Regions from separate parts of the Lactobacillus helveticus genome, predicted to be linked through region 2. Evidence: predicted binding sites of a transcription regulator. Region 2 holds the regulator's gene; the other holds the start of a gene.
What was found. Region 2 encodes Rex, which represses fermentation and respiration genes when NADH is low (regulators of the CRP and FNR family bind a similar motif). Its sites were predicted from a motif close to TTGTGAANTANTTCACAA; they were not measured.
Positions count from the first base shown of each region.

Region 1: the regulator Rex is predicted to act here: its motif matches at 3,785-3,802, upstream of AADV52_RS04265 (FMN-binding protein).

Region 1 covers NZ_CP151471.1:823,022-832,713, reverse strand. Annotated here, with positions in the region: gene AADV52_RS04285 (aspartate-semialdehyde dehydrogenase) at 1-215, shown strand, start outside; gene AADV52_RS04280 (serine hydrolase domain-containing protein) at 337-1,419, shown strand; gene AADV52_RS04275 (NUDIX hydrolase N-terminal domain-containing protein) at 1,476-2,051, shown strand; gene AADV52_RS04270 (Mbeg1-like protein) at 2,096-3,706, opposite strand; gene AADV52_RS04265 (FMN-binding protein) at 4,033-4,302, shown strand; gene AADV52_RS04260 (SA1002 family membrane protein) at 4,313-4,828, shown strand; partial or broken gene AADV52_RS04255 (nucleoside hydrolase) at 4,890-5,819, opposite strand; partial or broken gene AADV52_RS04250 (aldo/keto reductase family oxidoreductase) at 5,958-6,717, shown strand; gene AADV52_RS04245 (6-phospho-beta-glucosidase) at 6,793-8,238, opposite strand; partial or broken gene AADV52_RS04240 (GntR family transcriptional regulator) at 8,324-9,044, opposite strand; gene AADV52_RS04235 (PTS sugar transporter subunit IIB) at 9,352-9,687, shown strand.
Region 2 covers NZ_CP151471.1:2,041,048-2,050,739, reverse strand. Annotated here, with positions in the region: gene AADV52_RS10470 (sucrose-specific PTS transporter subunit IIBC) at 1-387, opposite strand, end outside; gene AADV52_RS10465 (sucrose-6-phosphate hydrolase) at 609-2,066, shown strand; gene AADV52_RS10460 (LacI family DNA-binding transcriptional regulator) at 2,079-3,065, shown strand; gene AADV52_RS10455 (LiaF transmembrane domain-containing protein) at 3,100-3,846, opposite strand; gene AADV52_RS10450 (LytTR family DNA-binding domain-containing protein) at 3,846-4,301, opposite strand; gene AADV52_RS10445 (redox-sensing transcriptional repressor Rex) at 4,441-5,088, opposite strand; gene AADV52_RS10440 (ABC-F family ATP-binding cassette domain-containing protein) at 5,262-7,175, shown strand; gene AADV52_RS10435 (IS110 family transposase) at 7,435-8,637, shown strand; gene AADV52_RS10430 (ISL3 family transposase) at 8,777-9,692, opposite strand, start outside.

The DNA of each region.
Region 1 (9,692 bases), 900 kb from region 2:
CAGGCGTAGTTCTTGAAGACGACATTAAGCACCAAATTTACCCTCAACCAATCAATGCAGCTGGCAAGCGCGAAACTTTTGTTGGTCGCATTCGTCCTGACTATGAAAATCCAGGTGCCTTCAATATGTGGATCGTAGCTGATAACCTCTTAAAGGGTGCAGCTTGGAACACTGTTGAAAATGCTGAATACTTAGTAAAAATGAATTTGATCTAAAACTAAAAAGAAAAAGCACAAATATTGTCAAATAGGCAATATTTGTGCTTTTAATTTTGTGGTAGAATATTTCAGGATTAAATGGCAGAGGGGGATTTTTAGATTGAAGTCAAAAAAGATAATGTTAGCCATTGCATTTTTATCTTCGTTTATTTTTTTAGGTAATAGCACAACAGTTAATGCTAAGACTTATTCTAATAGTCAATTGCGTAAGTATGCTATTAAGGCAATGAATAAGCATCATTTACTGGGCACAATTGAAATTGTAAAAGATGGACATCGTCAGACAGTTAATGTTGGCTATGGTTATTACAGACGTAAAATTAAAAATGGTAATAAGAAATTACTATATCCTGTTGGTTCGTTGCAAAAATCTATCACAGCGGCAATTATTACTCAGTTAATTTATCAAAAGAAATTTTCGCAAAATACCAAAATTTCGCGTTGGTATCCAAAATTAAAACATTCTAAGTATATTACAGTTGGTCAATTAATGACCCATACTTCAGGAATTAATGTAATTGGAACCGAATCGAGTCACGGTATTAATTTCTCTGAAAAGGGTGCAATTAATTGGACGATTGCTAAGGCAAATGCGACAGCTAGAACCAAGCGTGCAAGCTTTAATTATAATAATGCTAATTATGTTCTTCTAGCAGGCATCATTCGTAAAGTAACAGGCAAGTCTTATGCTGCTAACGTCAAAAGCAGAATTGTTAAGTCACTTCATTTGAAACATACATATATTTATCAAAATATTCCTCGTTCAAAAACAGATGCTATTTCTTACTTATACCATCATGGTAAAAACTATCAAAGTGCATCTTATGCTAATAAGTACGTAGTTTCGCAATTGCCAGGTGCAGGGAACTTATTCTCTACAGCTAGTGATTATTATAAGATTCAACAAGGATTGCATAATGGCAAGATTTTAACTGAAAAACAGTTTAATTACTTGAGCCATTTGAAATCAAAAGTTAATACATGCTCTGGTGGCTATTATTTGAAAAATGGCGGTAAACTAAAGTTAGCCTATGGCAATTTTGGTGATACTCATTTTACCAATTGGATGCAGCTTACTACAGACAATAAAAATGGAATTGTGATGTTTTTGAATCAGCCATATGGTAGTAAAAATCAAATCAAAAGTGTAGGCTACAGTATTTTGAAACATATTAAGTCTGGTACTTTTATTAGAAGATAGAGGTAAAAATGAAAACTGGGGATAAATTTACTGATTGGGCAGTTGAACTATAGAGCATTGCTCAAAATGGCTTGAAATATGGTCATGATGTGTTTGATCGTGAACGGTATGAACAGATTCGTCAAATTGCGGCAGAGATGATGACTGCTAAGACGGGGATGCCGATTGAAAAAGTTAAAACCCTGTTTTGCGGTGATGAAGGCTATCAAACCCCTAAGATAGAAACTAGAGCGGCGATTTTTAAATCTGATAAAATCTTATTGGTTCATGAAAAATTAACAGATGATTGGTCACTTCCAGGTGGCTGGTGCGAAGCTAATCTTTCTACAGAAGAAAACTGTATTAAGGAAGCCAAAGAAGAATCAGGTAGGGATGTTAGGCCGATTAAATTAATAGCTTTGCAAGACCGTAACAAGCATAATAAACCTATTTTGGCTACTGGAATTATGAAGGCTTTTTATCTTTGCAAGGTATTAGGCGGTGAATTTGAGAAGAACACGGAAACTACAGATTGTCGCTACTTTTCATTAGATGATTTGCCTAAGCTGTCGATTGATCGTAATACGCCTGAACAAATAAGAATGTGCTATGAGGCTTCTAAAGATCCTAATTGGCAAACTATTTTTGACTAATAAAAAGCAAGATGGAATGTATCAAACAAACCATCTTGCTTTTTTTATCTGTGCTTTTTTGGCATCTTCGGTCGCTGTTCAAATAATTCACCAATTAGTTTAAAGAAACCATAGATGATTAACAAAATTCCCATAATGAGGATGGATTTGCGATCGAATGCTCGTGGATTGACTATAACGATAATTCCTAGAGCAAATGCGATGACTGCTTCAGTTGCTACAACCGTAATATGAAAAACTCCAGAAATTCTGTGAAGAATTAATTGTCGTAATCTGACATAGGAATAAATAATTAAAAACAGTCCTAAGAAATAGTGTGCTAAGAAAATTAATAAACGGTTATTAGAAATCAAAGCCGTAGAGAGGGCAAAAACAACTAGATAAGAAATAATGAAGAATTGTTTTTGTTTTGCTTTTAAGCTGGAATTAGCAGTATCCAAGATTTGGTGAACACTAAAACCGATTCCGGCGAATGCTACTAAAGCTCCGAATGCACGTAATGCATATTGTGGCATTGTTAAACTGATAATACCTAGCACAATTAGGATCCAACCGACAATTGTATCAGTTGAGAATAATACTTTAGTCAAATGACGACTTTTAATTGTTTGCCAAATTGATGAAAATAAAGAGCCAAAGACAAATCGAGTTCTACGAGAAGAATTAGTAAATGATAAAAGAATAGCGCCAAAACCGCCAAACCCATTTTTGTCTAATTCGTTAATCTTGGTGGCACCTCCTGCTCCTAAGGCAGAAAAGAGATCGTTAGTCAAAGCTTCTCGTTCCTCAAGTATGGCATTTCCAATCCATTGGTTAATCAGTTGGTTGTAAACCTTGGATTGTGGATTTCTATGCCGTTTAGTATCAAAACTAGAACCAATGATTTGCCAACTAAAGGCATCATGTTGACTCAAGTTATTGCGAGTACTGTTAACAATAGTAGGATGAATGCCTTCAGGTTCAAATAGGCGCCCGATAACACTGAACTCTGGCACGAATCTTCTTAATGTATTTTGCAAATATTTTAAAGGAAGCTGTGCGCCGACTTCTTCGGCAATGCCAGGAGAGTCGAAAGTGTAGATACGTTTGATTCGCTTACGAAGCTTAGGCTCGATATTAATGGCCGCATATTCGGCTAAATTGCCGCCTTTAGAATGACCACCAAGATAATAATCTTGATCATCCGCCTTTAAAATGCGCTCAAGTAGTTTCACTGCTTGCTTTTGTGCAACAGTGATCCTGAAACTAATTTCAAAGTCTTCTTTCCAACCAACAAGTGAATCGTCAGTACCACGAAAGGCGATAAAATTAGTTCCATCGGTCAATTCAATCTTGATAGCACTAAACTGAGTGTGTTCAGTTAACGTACTAACAAAGTAGGATAGGCGTGCATTTTTAAAGCGTTCAGCCTGAGCCATTAATTTAAATAATTCTTGATATTGCAAGTTATCATTGCGTGGGTGATCATCGGCAAAGTATAATTTAGCAGCTTCATCCACCGTAATTGTTTTAGCATCGCCACTAACAATATCGTGCAATTCAAGATAAGAAAAAATAGATAAAACAAGTGCATCAATATCATTGAAAGGCGATGTACTAAAGTCAATGTCTCCACGCCATTTTAAATATGTAAGAATATTATTATCTGGATACATGTTTTACCTCTTCAATTGAAAAACTATAACTCCCTTTACAATTCTAACGTAACTGTTGACAGATAGCGTAAAAAAACTTTTTTAGTTATTTAACAACAGCTGTTATTATATGCTGTAATAAAAAGCAGGTAGAAGGGGATTCAACTACCTGCCAAGGATGGATTATAATAAGGACTTATAGAAATTATAACCCGCACATAAGTATATCAGTTATCGATGATTAATGGTATACTTATGACAATATCTTCATATTTTTTCAAGAAAATACTCTCATATATATGTACAATGTATATAAGAGTGTTTTTTATTTTAAAAGGGGAATTTTTATGTTAAAAGATGGAACATATGATGCTGAGGCAAGAGGCATGGCAGGATTTGTTAAAGCAAAATTAACTATTAAAGATCAAAAAATTGCTGCTGTAGATTTAGATTTATCTACGGAAACTCCACAATATGGTCAAAAAGCAGAAAAACAATTAAAAAATGAAATTTTGGCTAATCAATCTGCAGATATTGATGCTGTAAGTGGTGAAACTTTTACTTCAAACGGGGTTAAAGAAGCAGTTGCGGATGCTTTAAAACAGGCGACAAAGTAGAGGAAGATTAATGCACGTTACAACGTATTTTGTTATTGGTGCAATTATCGTATTGATAATTGCGCTTTTTCGATCAGAGCATAAATTTGAATTCCTGAAGGCGGCAATTTTATTTATTGTCCAAATTTTCTTCAGTACGATTAATTTTTTGCTCTTTTTCATAATTGCGTATCTGTTAATGCAGAATAAGGATCATGTAAACTTGGGCAACCTTTTCTTACTGCTAGCTGCATTTGTGGTGCTTTCCGGGATGTTTATCTATTGGGCTATGCGTCTGGCCGCCCATGTATTTAAATTCTCGACTACGACTTTGACTTTAGTTGAATATTACATTCAATGGTCGCTTATCTATGTGACGGTTTACCAGGCAATTTTCAGCAATATTAAGCATATTAGTTCGATTACGCATTTCATTCGAGTAGGTAATTTCTTGGATCCTAATTTGATAGTTGTGGTTATTTTGCCATCATTTATTTCGGCATGGATTGCTGTAATTCTGTATAAAAAGTTTATTAAAGCAATATAATAAAGATAAGTTAAGTAAAAAGCATCCCTAAATTGGGATGCTTTCTTTATATACAGTGAGATTATTTAGTTCTTTCAAGAATTTCATCCATCTTTTGGAAGAATAACTCCTTATTTGCTTTAGTAACGATGTCAACTTCACGGCCGTTAGGATCACGTCTAAAGCTACCAGCACTCATGCCGTCGGTAATGACCGTTGCCTTAGCCTTTTCACTCTCAACAACTTCTGGGTATAAAGCACTGACAGTAGTAAGTACGTCCCAAAGGTAAAGCTCAGCGGAAGGAATCGAAATAATCAAGCTGTAGCCTTGACCAACTAAATCCATTGCTGGATATTTACGTAAACTTGCCCAGTGTTGACGCAATTCATCATTTAATGGAATTTCTTCAGTACTTTCAAGTCCCACTATTTGAATAGGAATATTAGAATCAAAGACGCGCTTAACAGCGTATGGATCCCAGAATGAATTCCATTCTTGGCTGCCATCTGCGTTAACCATAGCTACGTTACCATGACCATCAAGAGAGCCGCCCATCCAGTAAAGCTTCTTAATATGTTGTTCGATATCTGGATCAACGTCAAGAGCACGTGCCAAGTCTGTTAAAGGACCAGTCATGATTAAAGTGACGGGTTCTTTTGCATGCTTAAGTTTCTAAACCATATCAAGGTGAGCAGGCAATTCAGCTTGCGGGGTATCGACTGAACCCTTTTCGTTCAAAATAGGTAAATAGTTAAAAGAGTAGGTAGCCATACGCCAATCGTGTGGGAATTGGTTGACAGCTCTTGAGTTTGAACGTGCTACAGCCAATTCATCTCCGCGCAAGTTAAAGAGATCAGTCATCTTGCGGCATGCTGCAACAGAAGGATCGATAAAACCGTCTGCATCAATTGCACCGACACCTAATAATTTGATATCAGGAGCTTGTAAAAGAAGCAGGTAAGATACTAAATCGTCAATGTTACCATCATGATTAAAATATATTTGTTTCATTTTTTGAACCTTTCTAACTAATTACCTTCATTTTAACATGGTCTAATTAACAAAAAGAATTTTAATTTGAAATATTAGCAAAACCGCTTACATTAATCTTATAATAAGAATATTGAAATACTTAGAAAGGCAATAATTATGAAACAAATCAAAGTGGGACCATCTACGCTCTCTATTCCAGCTATGGCGCTTGGCATTATGCGGATGGATCAAAAAAATGTAACAGAAGCGGCGGATGCAATTAGTGCAGCTTCTGGAGAAGGAATTAATTTCATCGATTCAGCTGATATATATGGCGGAGGAAAATCAGAGACCGTTTTTGGTCAAGCATTGAAGCAAACTAAAATTAGTTGAGATAAGTTGTTTATCCAATCTAAAACAGGCATTGTGCCAGGAAAACGTTATGATTTTTCTAAAAAGCATATTTTAACTGCCGTAGATGGTATCTTAGAAAGAATGCAAATCGATTACTTAGATAGTTTAGTTTTGCATCGACCTGATATTTTGATGAATCCGGAAGAAGTGGCAGAGGCTTTTGATACATTGCAAGTCCAAATCAGTAGATCATGATGGACAAACGTGGAATTATTTATTAAGGGACAAAATAACTTTGCAGTGCTGGTCACCATTCCAATATGGGATGTTTGAAGGGACGTTCATCAATAATCCGAAGTTCCCTCAGCTGAATGAAGAATTAGAAAAGTTAGTTGAGCATTATCAAGTAGGTAAAAATGCAATTGCTGCTAGTTGGATTCTGCGTTGTCCTGGACAAATACAGATTTTAGTTGGCTCCATGAATCCTAAGCATATTGCGGATTCCGCAGCTGGCAGCGACATTCAGTTAACCAAACAGGAATGGTATGATCTGTATTTAGCAGCTGGCAATGATTTGCCATGATGAGTTAAAAAAGCATAAAGAAAAAGAGTTAAATAGAATCTAATCTAACTCTTTTTTGGTAGTTTAATAATTGTATTAGTCTAAGTCTTTACCGTTTGATTCGATGACCTTCTTGTACCAGAAGAATGAATCCTTACGTGAACGTGCTAAGGTACCTTCACCGGCATCATTCTTATCAACATAGATAAAGCCGTAACGCTTGTCCATTTGACCAGTACCAGCAGAAACTAAGTCGATGCATCCCCATGGAAGGTAACCCATTAAGTCGATACCATCGAGTTCAACAGCCTTTTCCATTTCTGAAATGTGGTTTCTTAAGTAGTCGATTCTGTAGTCATCATGAACCTTGCCGTTTTCAACCTTGTCGTAAGCACCAAGACCATTTTCAACGATGAATAGTGGCTTGTGGTAACGATCTTGCAATTGGTTTAAGGCAATTCTCAAACCTTCTGGGTCAATTTCCCAACCCCAGTCACTACGCTTCAAAGTAGGGTTCTTAGCTACAGCTTTTGCCAAATCAGTTAAGTCATCAGGCTTAACTTCTTCGCTTGAAACTGTAGTAGTTTGGTAGTAGCTGAAGCCAACATAGTCAACGGTACCTTCCTTTAAGACAATTCTGTCTTCATCAGTGATGTCAGGACGGTAGCCATTTCTTTCAATATAAGCTTCAACTGCATTTGGATATTCACCAAAAACGTGAACGTCTGAGAACCAATCACGACGTTGTTCCCATTTATCAGCTAAAAGAACATCGTCACTTGATGGAGTAAGTGGACGAACAGGTGAGTAGTTGATCATACAACCAATTTGGAAGTTAGGGTTGATCTTGTGGCCAATCTTAACAGCTAATGCGGAAGCAACTAATTCGTAGTGCCCAGCTTGATACATTGCAGCTTCCTTATCATGGTCAGTCATACCATCCTTGAAAAGAATGCCTGAGTTAGTAGCCATTAAGAAGTCATTGTTAAATGCTGATTGATTATCGATTTCGTTGAAAGTCATCCAGTACTTAACCTTGTTCTTGTAACGCTTGAAGCAAACTTCTGCAAAACGTACAAAGAAGTCGATTACCTTACGATTGGTAAAACCACCGTAGTTCTTAGCAAGGTTGAATGGCATTTCAAAGTGGGAGAGGGTAATTACAGGCTCAATGCCATATTTATGACAGGTATCAAATAAATCGTCATAAAACTTCAAACCTTCTTCATTAGGTTCTTTTTCGTCACCATTAGGGAAAATTCTAGTCCAAGCAATGGAAGTTCTGAAAGCTTTAAAGCCCATTTCAGCCATTAACTTAATATCTTCCTTGTAGTGGTGGTAGAAATCAATAGCTGAGTGGTTAGGATAGTTCTTGCCTGGAAGCACGCCATCAGTGATTTCACGTGGTTTAGTAGCAGAACCAACAGTCATAACATCGGCAACAGAAACTCCTTTGCCGCCTTCTTTCCAAGCACCTTCAAGTTGGTGAGCAGCTACAGCGCCACCCCATAAAAAGTTTTTTGGCATTTTTGCTGAATACATTAATTAATTCCTCTCTTTCTGTATGTAACTGTGAGCGTTTACAATAGCCATTCTGACACAGTGAATTTTTAAAATCAAGTTGAATTTAATCACCGTTGACTGTTAAAGCTCCTCGATCATAGCGATTGCGCGATTCTGATAGTTCGAATAGGCGACCATCTTCTAGGAATGCTTTTTGCTGAATGCACAAAACAGGATCGTCATTAGCACAATCAAGGTATTTCATGTCATAGGCATCGGATTTTTCGGCAGTGATAACGCGATTGTCTTTGCCAATTTTAAGACCTAGTTCATTTTGGATATAGGAATAAACGGATTGATGAAGAATATCGATGGTGATGCCAGGAATGCGCTTGATAGGCATTATCGTATATTCCAATCTAGCAGGCTTTCCATTTAGGATACGCTGCCTAATAATGTCGTAAACTTCGTCATTTTTATCCAAGCACAGCGCTTTGCATTCTTCAGCACTTGGCTTTCTGATGTTAAAAGAAATTACATTGCTAGTTAGTTGAAAAGCGCTATTAACATGTTTAGTAAAACCACCATGTTCGTTAACGCCGGAGTTTAGGAATATATCAGGAATCGACTTGTTGGTGATGAAAGTACCATGTCCCTTAACTGCTTTGATTAATTTTTTATTTTGCAAAATTTTAAGTGCATGGACAATAGTTATGCGACTAGTGTGATATTTTTTAGCCAAATCGAATTGTTCAGGCAGTTGCCTAATATACTTTTTTTCAATAATATCTTTTTCAATAAATATCTTTTTCTATATCATTGGCTATTTCTTGATAACGACTCAAGGTAAGCCTCCTTTCTAATGTAAAGGAAATTATTACATTGCTATTTTACCAGTTTTTTGTATATTTATGTAAGCGGTTCCTAATATTTCTATAAAAATTGTAAGCAATTTCATAAGTGAAGTGGTATGCTTTACATGTAACCGGTATGTATTTGAAAATGCATACAAGTGGTGCATAATATTTGGTGAGAATTGAACAAAAGTATATATTTTTGTTTACAAACTAATGAAAGCGTTTTATAATAATTGGCGTAGATCAATAAAAGAGATTTAAATATAAAACGTAATGATCAGGGGGATTTTATATTATGGCTGAACAAACTATTATGTTAAATTGTAGTGCAGGTATGAGTACTTCACTTTTGGTAACTAAGATGCAAGAAGCTGCTAAGGAACAAGGCATTGATGCAGAAATCTTTGCTTGCCCAGCTGCAGAAGCTGATGAGAAGATTGCACAAAAGGAAATTGACTGTGTTCTTCTTGGGCCTCAAATAAGTTACATGAAGGGTGACTTCGAAAACAAAGTTAAAGGCAAGGGTAAAGACGGTAAGGACATTCCTTTAGCTGTTATCAACATGCAAGATTACGGTATGATGAACGGTAAGAACGTTTTGGCTCAAGCCGAAAAAATGATTAAGGGTTAATTGAC
Region 2 (9,692 bases):
AGCCATCAACAAACCACCAGCAACTAAGGCTGGAATGATTGGAACGAAGATGTCAGACAAAAGTTTAATGAAGTCCATTACTGGGTTCTTCTTTTGACCTTCTGCAGCAACCTTCTTCAAATCGTCAGTTGATAATTCTTTCAAACCAGTGATCTTAATGAATTCATCGTAAACATCATTAACATCCCCTGGCCCAATAATTACCTGATATTGACCATTGGTCTTAAAAGTACCTTTAACATCTGGATCATTGTCCAATGCCTTTTGGTCAACCTTTGAGTCATCTTTTAAAACTAAACGCAAACGAGTAGCACAGTGTGCACCAGCAATAATATTATCGCGGCCCACATCTTTAATTATTCGTTCAGCCACCTTTTTGTGGTCCATATTTGTTTCCTTCATGTAAACGTTTTATTCTCGATTCACTAACTATGATAACGAATTCATGAAATATGTCAATCGTTTGACATAAATTTCTTTATTTATTTTACAGACTTATGCATTAATAAGCCAATTTTACTTATATAAAATATGATAAACGTTTGACACATTTTTCATTATCTACTAAAATACAAATTAAAGATAACGCTTACACGGAGGTAGAAATTATGAAATGGACAAGAGAAAAACGTTATTTACCTTATAGTAAATGGGATGCTGAAACCTTGCGCGACTTGCAGGCAGAGGCCGCAAATTCTGCTTATCAAATGCATTACCATTTGCATCCTATCTCAGGTTTAGTTAATGATCCAAATGGATTTTCTTACTTTAATGGTGAATATCACCTATTTTACCAATCATATCCATTTGGTGCCGTTCACGGTCTTAAATCCTGGGTACATTTCAAGTCAAACGATTTAGTTCACTGGATCAATCTTGGTTTAGCTGTTAAACCTGACAGCAAGGCTGATTCTCAGGGTGCCTACTCAGGTTCTGCTCGTGAAATCGACGGCAAATTATTCTTAATGTACACAGGTAATCACCGTGATAAAAATTGGGTTCGTACCCCTTACCAAATTGGTGCTTGGATGGATAAAGATGGCGTAGTCAAAGATAAAACTGTTTTATTCAAGAATCCTGATCACATCACTGAACATTTTCGTGATCCTCAAATTCTTAAAGAAAATGACACCTACTATGCAATTTTAGGTGCACAAGACAAGGCTGAAAAGCACGGTCATATTGATGTTTGGAAATCCAAGGATCTCAAGAACTGGGAAGAATTAGGCTTCTTAAACTTATCAGATCATGATTTAGGCTACATGATTGAATGTCCTAACATCGTGCGTGTCGGTGGTAAGGTCGTAGTAATTTTCTGTCCTCAAGGCTTGGATAAAAAGATTGCCGACTACGATGACATTTACCCTAACATGTATGTGATTGCCGATGATATCGATTTTGAAAACCATCGTTTAATCAACCCAGGTCCTTTACAAAATCTCGACGAAGGATTCGATGTTTATGCTACTCAAGCATTTAATGCTCCTGATGGTACTGCAGATGAAGTAAGCTGGGTTGGTTTGCCTGATACTACCTATCCAACTGATGATGAAAATTGGGCTAACTGCTTAAGTCAAGTTAAGAAATTAAGTATCCACGATGGCAAATTGTTCCAACAACCTGTTGAAACTATCAAGTCATTACGTCGTCACGCAGAAAAAGTTAGTGGTAAGACAATTAAAGAAAATACCACTGGCCAATATGAATTAAAATTAAATATTTCAGCTAACCAAACTGGCAGTTTACATCTTGCTGCTAACGATGATTTAAGCGAAAGTCTGCAAATCAAGTTTGATACTAAAACCGGGAAATTAACTTTAAATCGCTCCAAGGCTGGTAAACAAGTAGCAGTTGACTATGGAACTACTAGATCTACAAGTTTTACTCCACATGAAGACTTAAAACTTGATATTTTTGTCGACCACTCATTAGTAGAAATTTTCGTCAATGATGGTGAACATGTTTTAACTGGCAGATTCTTTACTGATCCAGCTAACCAACGAATTGAATTTGATCAAGATACAAATTATCAAGGAACTTTCTACAATATGGAACCGATTCTTTAATAAGATGATATTATGGCAGTAAAATTGACAGATGTTGCACAAAAAGCTGGTGTTTCAGTAACAACTGTCTCTCGAGTAATTAACAATCATGGCTATCTGAGCGACAAAACTAAACATAAAGTTTTTGCAGCCATGAAAGAATTAAATTATCAACCTAATTCCCTAGCTCGATCACTTCAAGGCAAAAAAATGAAATTAATTGGATTGATTTTCCCAGAAATAACCAATCCTTTTTTTGCGGAGCTAATTCAAGATATCGAAAGCATTTTATTCGAAAAGGGATATAAGGTAATTCTTTGCAACGCTCAAAGAGATAAAGAAAAAGAACGTGCTTATCTAAAGATGCTCTTAGCCAACCAAGTTGATGGTATTATTGCTGGAGCTCATAATTTAGGAATTGAAGAATACCAAGAATTAGGATTGCCTATTGTTTCTTTTGACCGTAAATTATCAGAAAACGTACCTATCGTTAGTTGTGATAATTATCAAGGAATTAAATTAGCAGTACATGATTTAATTCAAAGCGGTTGTCATAAAATTTTCTTTTTAGGAAACAAGCAATTAAAAGGCAACCCTACAGATCAACGATTAAAAGCTTATTTAAATGAAGCTGAAAATTTGGATTTCACTCCTCACATTTGTTCAGTAGCATTTTCTGATTCTACATTGTTGAAAAATATCACTATTCACGAGATGCTACAAAATGATCATCCTGATGGCGTTGTCTGCACCGATGATTTGACTGCGATCTTGGTTTTGCAAGAAGCACGAAAGTTAGGATTAAAAGTACCTGAAGATTTAAAAGTAATTGGTTTTGATGGTACTAAGCAAATTCAAACTTACCATTCTGAATTATCAACAATTGCTCAACCTATCAACGATATGGCAATTTTGTTAGTTAAACTCTTACTTCAACGAATTAGCGATCCTAATAAAGAGCTAAATAAAAAGCAGTACATCTTACCTGTTAAACTAATTAAAAGCTTAACAACCGCATGAAAATAAGGCTTGGAGATTTCCAAGCCTTATTTTTTTAGACATATTCTATTTTAATATCACTCATATTTGAACGTCCCTGAATAATTAAAGTGGGTCCTCCGCCATTAGATGTACCATCAATTTCAAAATCACCTGACATAAAAGTAGATGCCATATTGCTTTCTACCTGCCATGATAATGGTAAGTAAATCGTCAAATCTGTCATTGTTAAATTAACGTTCATTGTGACTGTTTCATTTGCTGCTTGAGCATCATCCAAATACAAGTTAACATCACTCATTTTGGCATTCACATCAATCGTTTCAAGTTCTTTTGAATGAATATAACGAGAAGTATCTGACATAGTTTGATCAACCACTACATGAGCGCCCTGTTCCTTGCTTACCGTATCAGTAAAGATATGATCTGTAATAGCTTCTCTTTTGTTCCTAAAGTTTTTAATTTTCTTATTTGCATAAACCACCGTATGAAATCGATTACGAAAGATAATCCCCAATCCAATTGAAATCAGTACGGCTGCCAGCAAAATAGTCCAAGGCACTAACCTGGTAATATGCAGTGGCTCAGCAAAAATCATTAAAATGAAAGCAATAGAAAAGACACTTTCAGTGATTCGGCGATTAATTAAACCATCTAATAAACTAATTGCAAAAATCACCGTACCAACTGCAGCCCAAAAGCCAAGCTTGTAAGTCCAAATCCCCATTTGATTCAAAACCACAAACAATGCACAGGCAATAAAGAAGATACCCCAAAAAGCTCGTCCTAATTTACCTCTCATTAAAAATTCCTTCTTTCCTCTAAACGATTACGCAAATCACGATAATAATGCCGTGAGATGTAAACCGTTTTGTATGATTCTTCAAATTTAATCTGACAGTTAGAAATTGAACGAGTAATAGCATATATTTTATCTAAATTCAAAATAGTAGATTTAGCTACTCTCATGAAATTACCGCCTAATATATCTTCTAACTCATACAATTTATACTTAACCTGATAAGCATTCTTAGCAGTATGAGCCATAACGATTTTACTGTCAGTTTCAAAGAAAAGGATGTCGCTTAAATTCAAATAATAAGAAACATTGTCTTTGATAGCTTCGATCTGCTCTAAATTTGGCGTTTGCTTTTGCAAAGCATGATACAATTGCTCAATTTCCGGTGTCAGTGCAGATGCATTGATTACCAATTCTGTTTCTTTTTGATTAGGATCAATATTTAATTTTACCTTCAAGCTTCATCCCTCCCTTCAACGTAATTACATTAAACTAAGAATCTTGTACAAAAACCAGCCATTTAAACTAAGTGGTCAATTTTCACGACTAAGAGGTAAAAAAAGACTACCTTTCATTCAGAAAAGTAGTCTTTTACAATTATAATTCGTCATTCTTTTGTTTTTCAGAATCTAAGAAGTAAATCAAAGTTTGCAATTCTGTTGCTAAGTCAACATTTTGTACTCTTACGCTAGCTGGAGCTGACAATCTAATTGGCGTGAAGTTCATAATACCCTTAACTCCTGCATCTACCATTTCATCAGTAGTCTTTTGAGCAGCTGTTGAAGGAACCGTCAAAATAGCAATCGAAATCTGCTGATCACTCAATTGCTGCTTTAAGTCTTTCATATCATAAACAGGAACGCCACTTAAAATGCGACCCGTAATTTCCTTATTAATATCAAAAGCGCAAGAAATTCGAATATTGTTGCTACGTTTAAAGTTGTAATTAAGTAACGCTCTTCCTAAGTTACCAACACCAACTAAAGCAACATTGGTTAATGTATCTTGATTCAAAATCTTTTTGAAAAAGCTAAGCAAATTCTTTACATCATAGCCATATCCGCGTTTACCTAAAGCACCGAAGTATGAAAAATCTCTTCTAATTGAAGCACTATCAACTTGAACTGCTTCAGATAATTCAGTAGAAGAAACTTTATCTTTGCCTTCTTCATTCAAAATAATCAAATAACGATAATATAAAGGTAATCTTTTTGCTGTTGCTTTTGGAATTTTTATTCTATCCATAATAGAAGCCCCCAACTGTATTTCATGTTTGTGAATGCACAATCAAGCATATCTATCATACCTGTTAACATGGCATTTGTCCAAATATATTTTTCACAAAGATTATTTTTCACATATATTTACTATTCGATCAATTTCTGCCATATGGTAGAATAATGATTAGGTGAAAAATTATGATTATTGCACAAGGACACGATTTAGAACAACAATTTGGTGCCAACACTCTATTTAAAAATGTTACTTTTTCAATCGATTCTAATGCCCGAATCGGTTTAGTTGGTCCCAACGGGGTTGGTAAAACTACCCTATTAAAGATTATGACAGGCGAGCAAGAACCCACACACGGTGAATTTACTGTTAATAAGGGCATAGATGTAGGTTATATTGCTCAGGAAAATGCATTAAATGAAGACAAAACCATTTGGGATGAAATGGAATCCGTTTTTGCACCTTTAATAAAGGAAGCAAAAAGTTTAACTCATATGCAGGAACAACTTGCAGAGCATCCTGAAGATCAGGAACTGCTTAAGCAATATGATCAAAAACAATTTACTTTTGAACAAAAAGGTGGTTATACCTACCAATCAGATATTAAGAGCATCCTGAATGGATTTAAGTTTCCAGAAGATACCTGGCAAAAGAAGATTGGTAGCCTTTCTGGTGGTGAAAAGACTAGATTGGCTTTTGTTAAATTGCTTTTGCGTAAGCCGGCACTGCTTTTACTAGACGAACCTACTAACTATCTTGACTTGGATACGCTTGATTGGTTGGAAGGCTTTTTGAAGAACTACAGCGGCGCAATTTTGGTTGTATCCCACGATCAATACTTCTTAGATCATTTAGCAACTCAAATCTTCGAATTGCAATTTGGTAAATTAACTCCATTTAAAGGCAATTATTCTGCTTATGTAATGCAACGTGAGCAACGTGATAAAGATCAAGAAGCAGCTTATGAAAAGCAACAAGCTGAAATCAAAAAAGACGAAGAATTTATCCAAAAGAATTTGGTAAGAGCTACTACCACCAAACGTGCTCAGAGTCGGCGGAAAAAACTAGAAAAAATTGAGCGCATTAAGCCACCAAAGCATAAGAGCAAGGTTCGCATTCATTTTAATAGCGAGCGCCCTTCTGGTAAGGAAGTTTTAATCCTAAATGATTTAACTATTGGCTATCCTGATAAAACAATGGTCAGTGACATTTCCTTCCAAATTAATAAAGGTGATCGTGTAGCTATTATTGGACCAAACGGTATTGGTAAATCCACATTGCTTAAAACTATTATGAAGCAATTGCAACCTAAGGGTGGTTCTATTAAATATGGTGCATCCCTAGATATCGGCTATTATGATCAAGAATTACAAAGACTTGATCCATCTAAAACTGTTTTGGACACTGTCTGGGACCGTCACAAAACAATGCCAGAACGCGATGTTCGTTCAATCTTAGCTAGTTTCCTATTTACTGCTAAGGATATTGACAAGACCGTCGGGCAACTATCAGGTGGACAAAAAGCCAGATTAACTTTAACAGTCCTTTCTCTTGAACATGATAACTTCTTATTAATGGATGAACCTACTAACCACTTGGACATTGAAGCAAAAGAAGTTCTTGAAAAAGCACTGAAAGACTTCGATGGCACTTTGCTCTTCGTTTCCCACGATCGTTACTTCATTAATCAATTAGCTAACAAAATTGTTTCTGTCAGAGATGGACACGCCAAGATATATAATGGTAATTATTCTTACTATCTTGACGAAAAAGCTAAACAAGAAGCCGCTGTTTCTTCTTCATCAGAAGTTCAGCCTGCTAAACAAGTTAGCCAGCAAAAGCTTTCTTATCAGGAACAAAAGCAACGTGATTCACAAAAGAGAAAATTGCAGCGTGCAATTGACCAAGCTGAACAAAAAATTGAAGAACTTGAAGAGCAAGAACAAAACATTCAAAATGAAATGGCAAATCCAGACATTGCCTCTAATTTTGATAAATTAGGGCCATTGCAAGAACAATTATCTGATGTTCAAAAACAACTAGATGATGCCAATAATGCTTGGGAAAAAGCAATTGAAGAAATGGATAATTTTGAATAAAAAGTGGCTCTTTGTCAAACACCCTAAAGTATAAAGGTAGATAGAAACATGACGATGTTTTTATCTACCTTTTTTCTTATACTTAGATTGAGGTTGAGGTCGACAACAGAATGGAATATTGAATTCGACTGTCAAACGGGCCCATAAATATTTATTTTCAATCGAACTAGATTAAGGGTGTGGATCTCAGAGATCGTGTAATCAAGAAATGGAGCTGAAAATGAATATTTGCCTCAATCGATTAAAATGGGGTGATTAGGTGAATATTATTGGTATTGATGTTAGTCAAGGTGAAAGTCATGCAACTTTGATAACAGAAGAAGCGGAAAAAGTAGCTTTTAAGTTTAAGCATAATAAGAGCGGCTTTCAAATATTAAGTTCGTATATTAAATTCAATACGATAATAATATTTGAAACTACAGGTGTTTACTCAGCTCAACTTACTACTTATCTGAAAAGAAAAAAGGTTAAGTTTTATGAACTAAATCCTTTAGAAGCAAAATTAAGGATTGCTTCATTGAGAAGAAATAAAACTGACAAAAATGATTCGTTTAAGTTAGCTTTATTGGGTAAAACACAGTTGGCAGAAATAAAGAATCATTGTAATAAACAATCTTCTTCACCGTATGAATCTTTACGAATTTTATCTTTGAGATATAAGCAATTAATTAAATGTAGAACCAGAATACTTAATTTTCTTCGCTCTAGTTTAGAGCTTACTTTTCCAGAGTTAAATCAAATTTTCAAAAATGCTTATGCGGTTTTAGCTCTTCAAATATTTAGAATGTATTGTCATCCTGATTTTTTAGTGGGGTTAACTCTTAAAGAAATGACTGATAGAGTTTATAAATCTGTAAGCAGACGAATACACAAAAATGTAATTCAAAATTATTGTGCTCAAGTTTGGTTGGCAGCTAAAGACTCTTATCCTGCCGTTCCAGCAGACTCTTTAGAGATTGAAATTATTTCAGAATACTGTGACGAAATAGAAAGTTACAATAAAAAAATAGCCTATCTTCAGAGCAAATTAATTAAGACAGCTGTTTCTTTGAATAATTTTAAAGTTATTTCCAGTATTCCAGGAGCCGGTCAATTAAACAGTGCGCTGTTACTTGGATTTACTGGTGATCTTGCCCGCTTTGATAATTATAAGCAACTCAATGCTTTCCTAGGACTAGATCTAAACAGATATCAGTCTGGTAAATACGGTAAGGGTGATACTATTAACCGTAGAGGCAGTAGTCAAGGCAGAGCTGTTGAAACAGATATGATTCGAAGTATGTTAAGAAATCAGGGTAAAATTAAAAATCATTTAATCGATTACTATTACAAATTAAAAAAGCCACCTTTTAACAAGCATGACAAGGTAGCTTTAATAGCATGTGCTAATCATTTGAATCGTACTATTATAAATTTGGTTCACACGCATCAACTTTATAATTATTCTAAGGCAATACATTAATAAATGCTTAGCACGTAATAAGTTAAAAACTGCCAAAAGACTAGACTTTTGGGGTTATGTTTAGTATACTCTTTTTTTCTATGTAGTAATGCTTGACATTCTATAAGAAATCCTGTTGATAGAGAGTAAATGAATAGAATCAAGCGGACATTAAAAGGCTGTTTGGTTCTTTTTCTTTAAACAAGTTTTCCTCTAAACGAATTCTGGTTAAAAGATTGATAAAGTTAGAATAGCCGAAGGCTGTTCGCTCATTTTGTTTGATTTTGCGATTGAAGCCTTCAAGGCAGCCATTGGAGTAAGTCAAAGCTGCTCCGTTGAGTACCGCTTTTAGATTATGTTTGAAGGTTAGCAGCGTTTTATGCATTAAAGCTCCAATGGAATCTTTGCTGGCAATTAATGATTCAATTTTCTGAGTATCGCCGTCTTCAATCGCCTTAATAAAGCTCTGCATCAGATTATATGAGTTTTCTAATGTAGTGTTGGCACCGATACCCTCCATCACTACTTGCACTTGAGTTAGGCAATCTTTATAATGCCAATTATAGCGAGGATGAATCTTTTCGAGTTCATCATACTTTTTTAAATATAGTTTCCAGGGAGATTTGAGCAGCTGATACTCTCTGGATTTCTTGTCAAAGGTCTTCATGGTTCGAACTCTTAATGAATTGAATGATCGAGTGAGCATCTGAATCATGTGGAAGCGATCAATGACAATCTGTGCATTAGGAAAACAGGCTCTAACGATATCTTGATAGTAAAAATTAAGATCCATCGTGACCGTTTTAACGTTGGCTCTAGCTTGGGGTGAGAAACGACCAAAATATTTAAGCAGGGTCTTCTTATAGCGTGTTCTAAGAATCTGAACGACTTGATGATTGTCACCATTTAAACAGATAAAGTGCAGCTGACGATCAACGCCCTTGAACTCATCAAAAGCTAAATGAGCTGGCAAGTATTCATAGCTGTCAAGAAAATGATGCGAACAGCTGCCTAGAACTCTTTGGACGGTATTGACAGAGACATTGTTTTCTCTAGCAATGCTGGTCATGGAACTG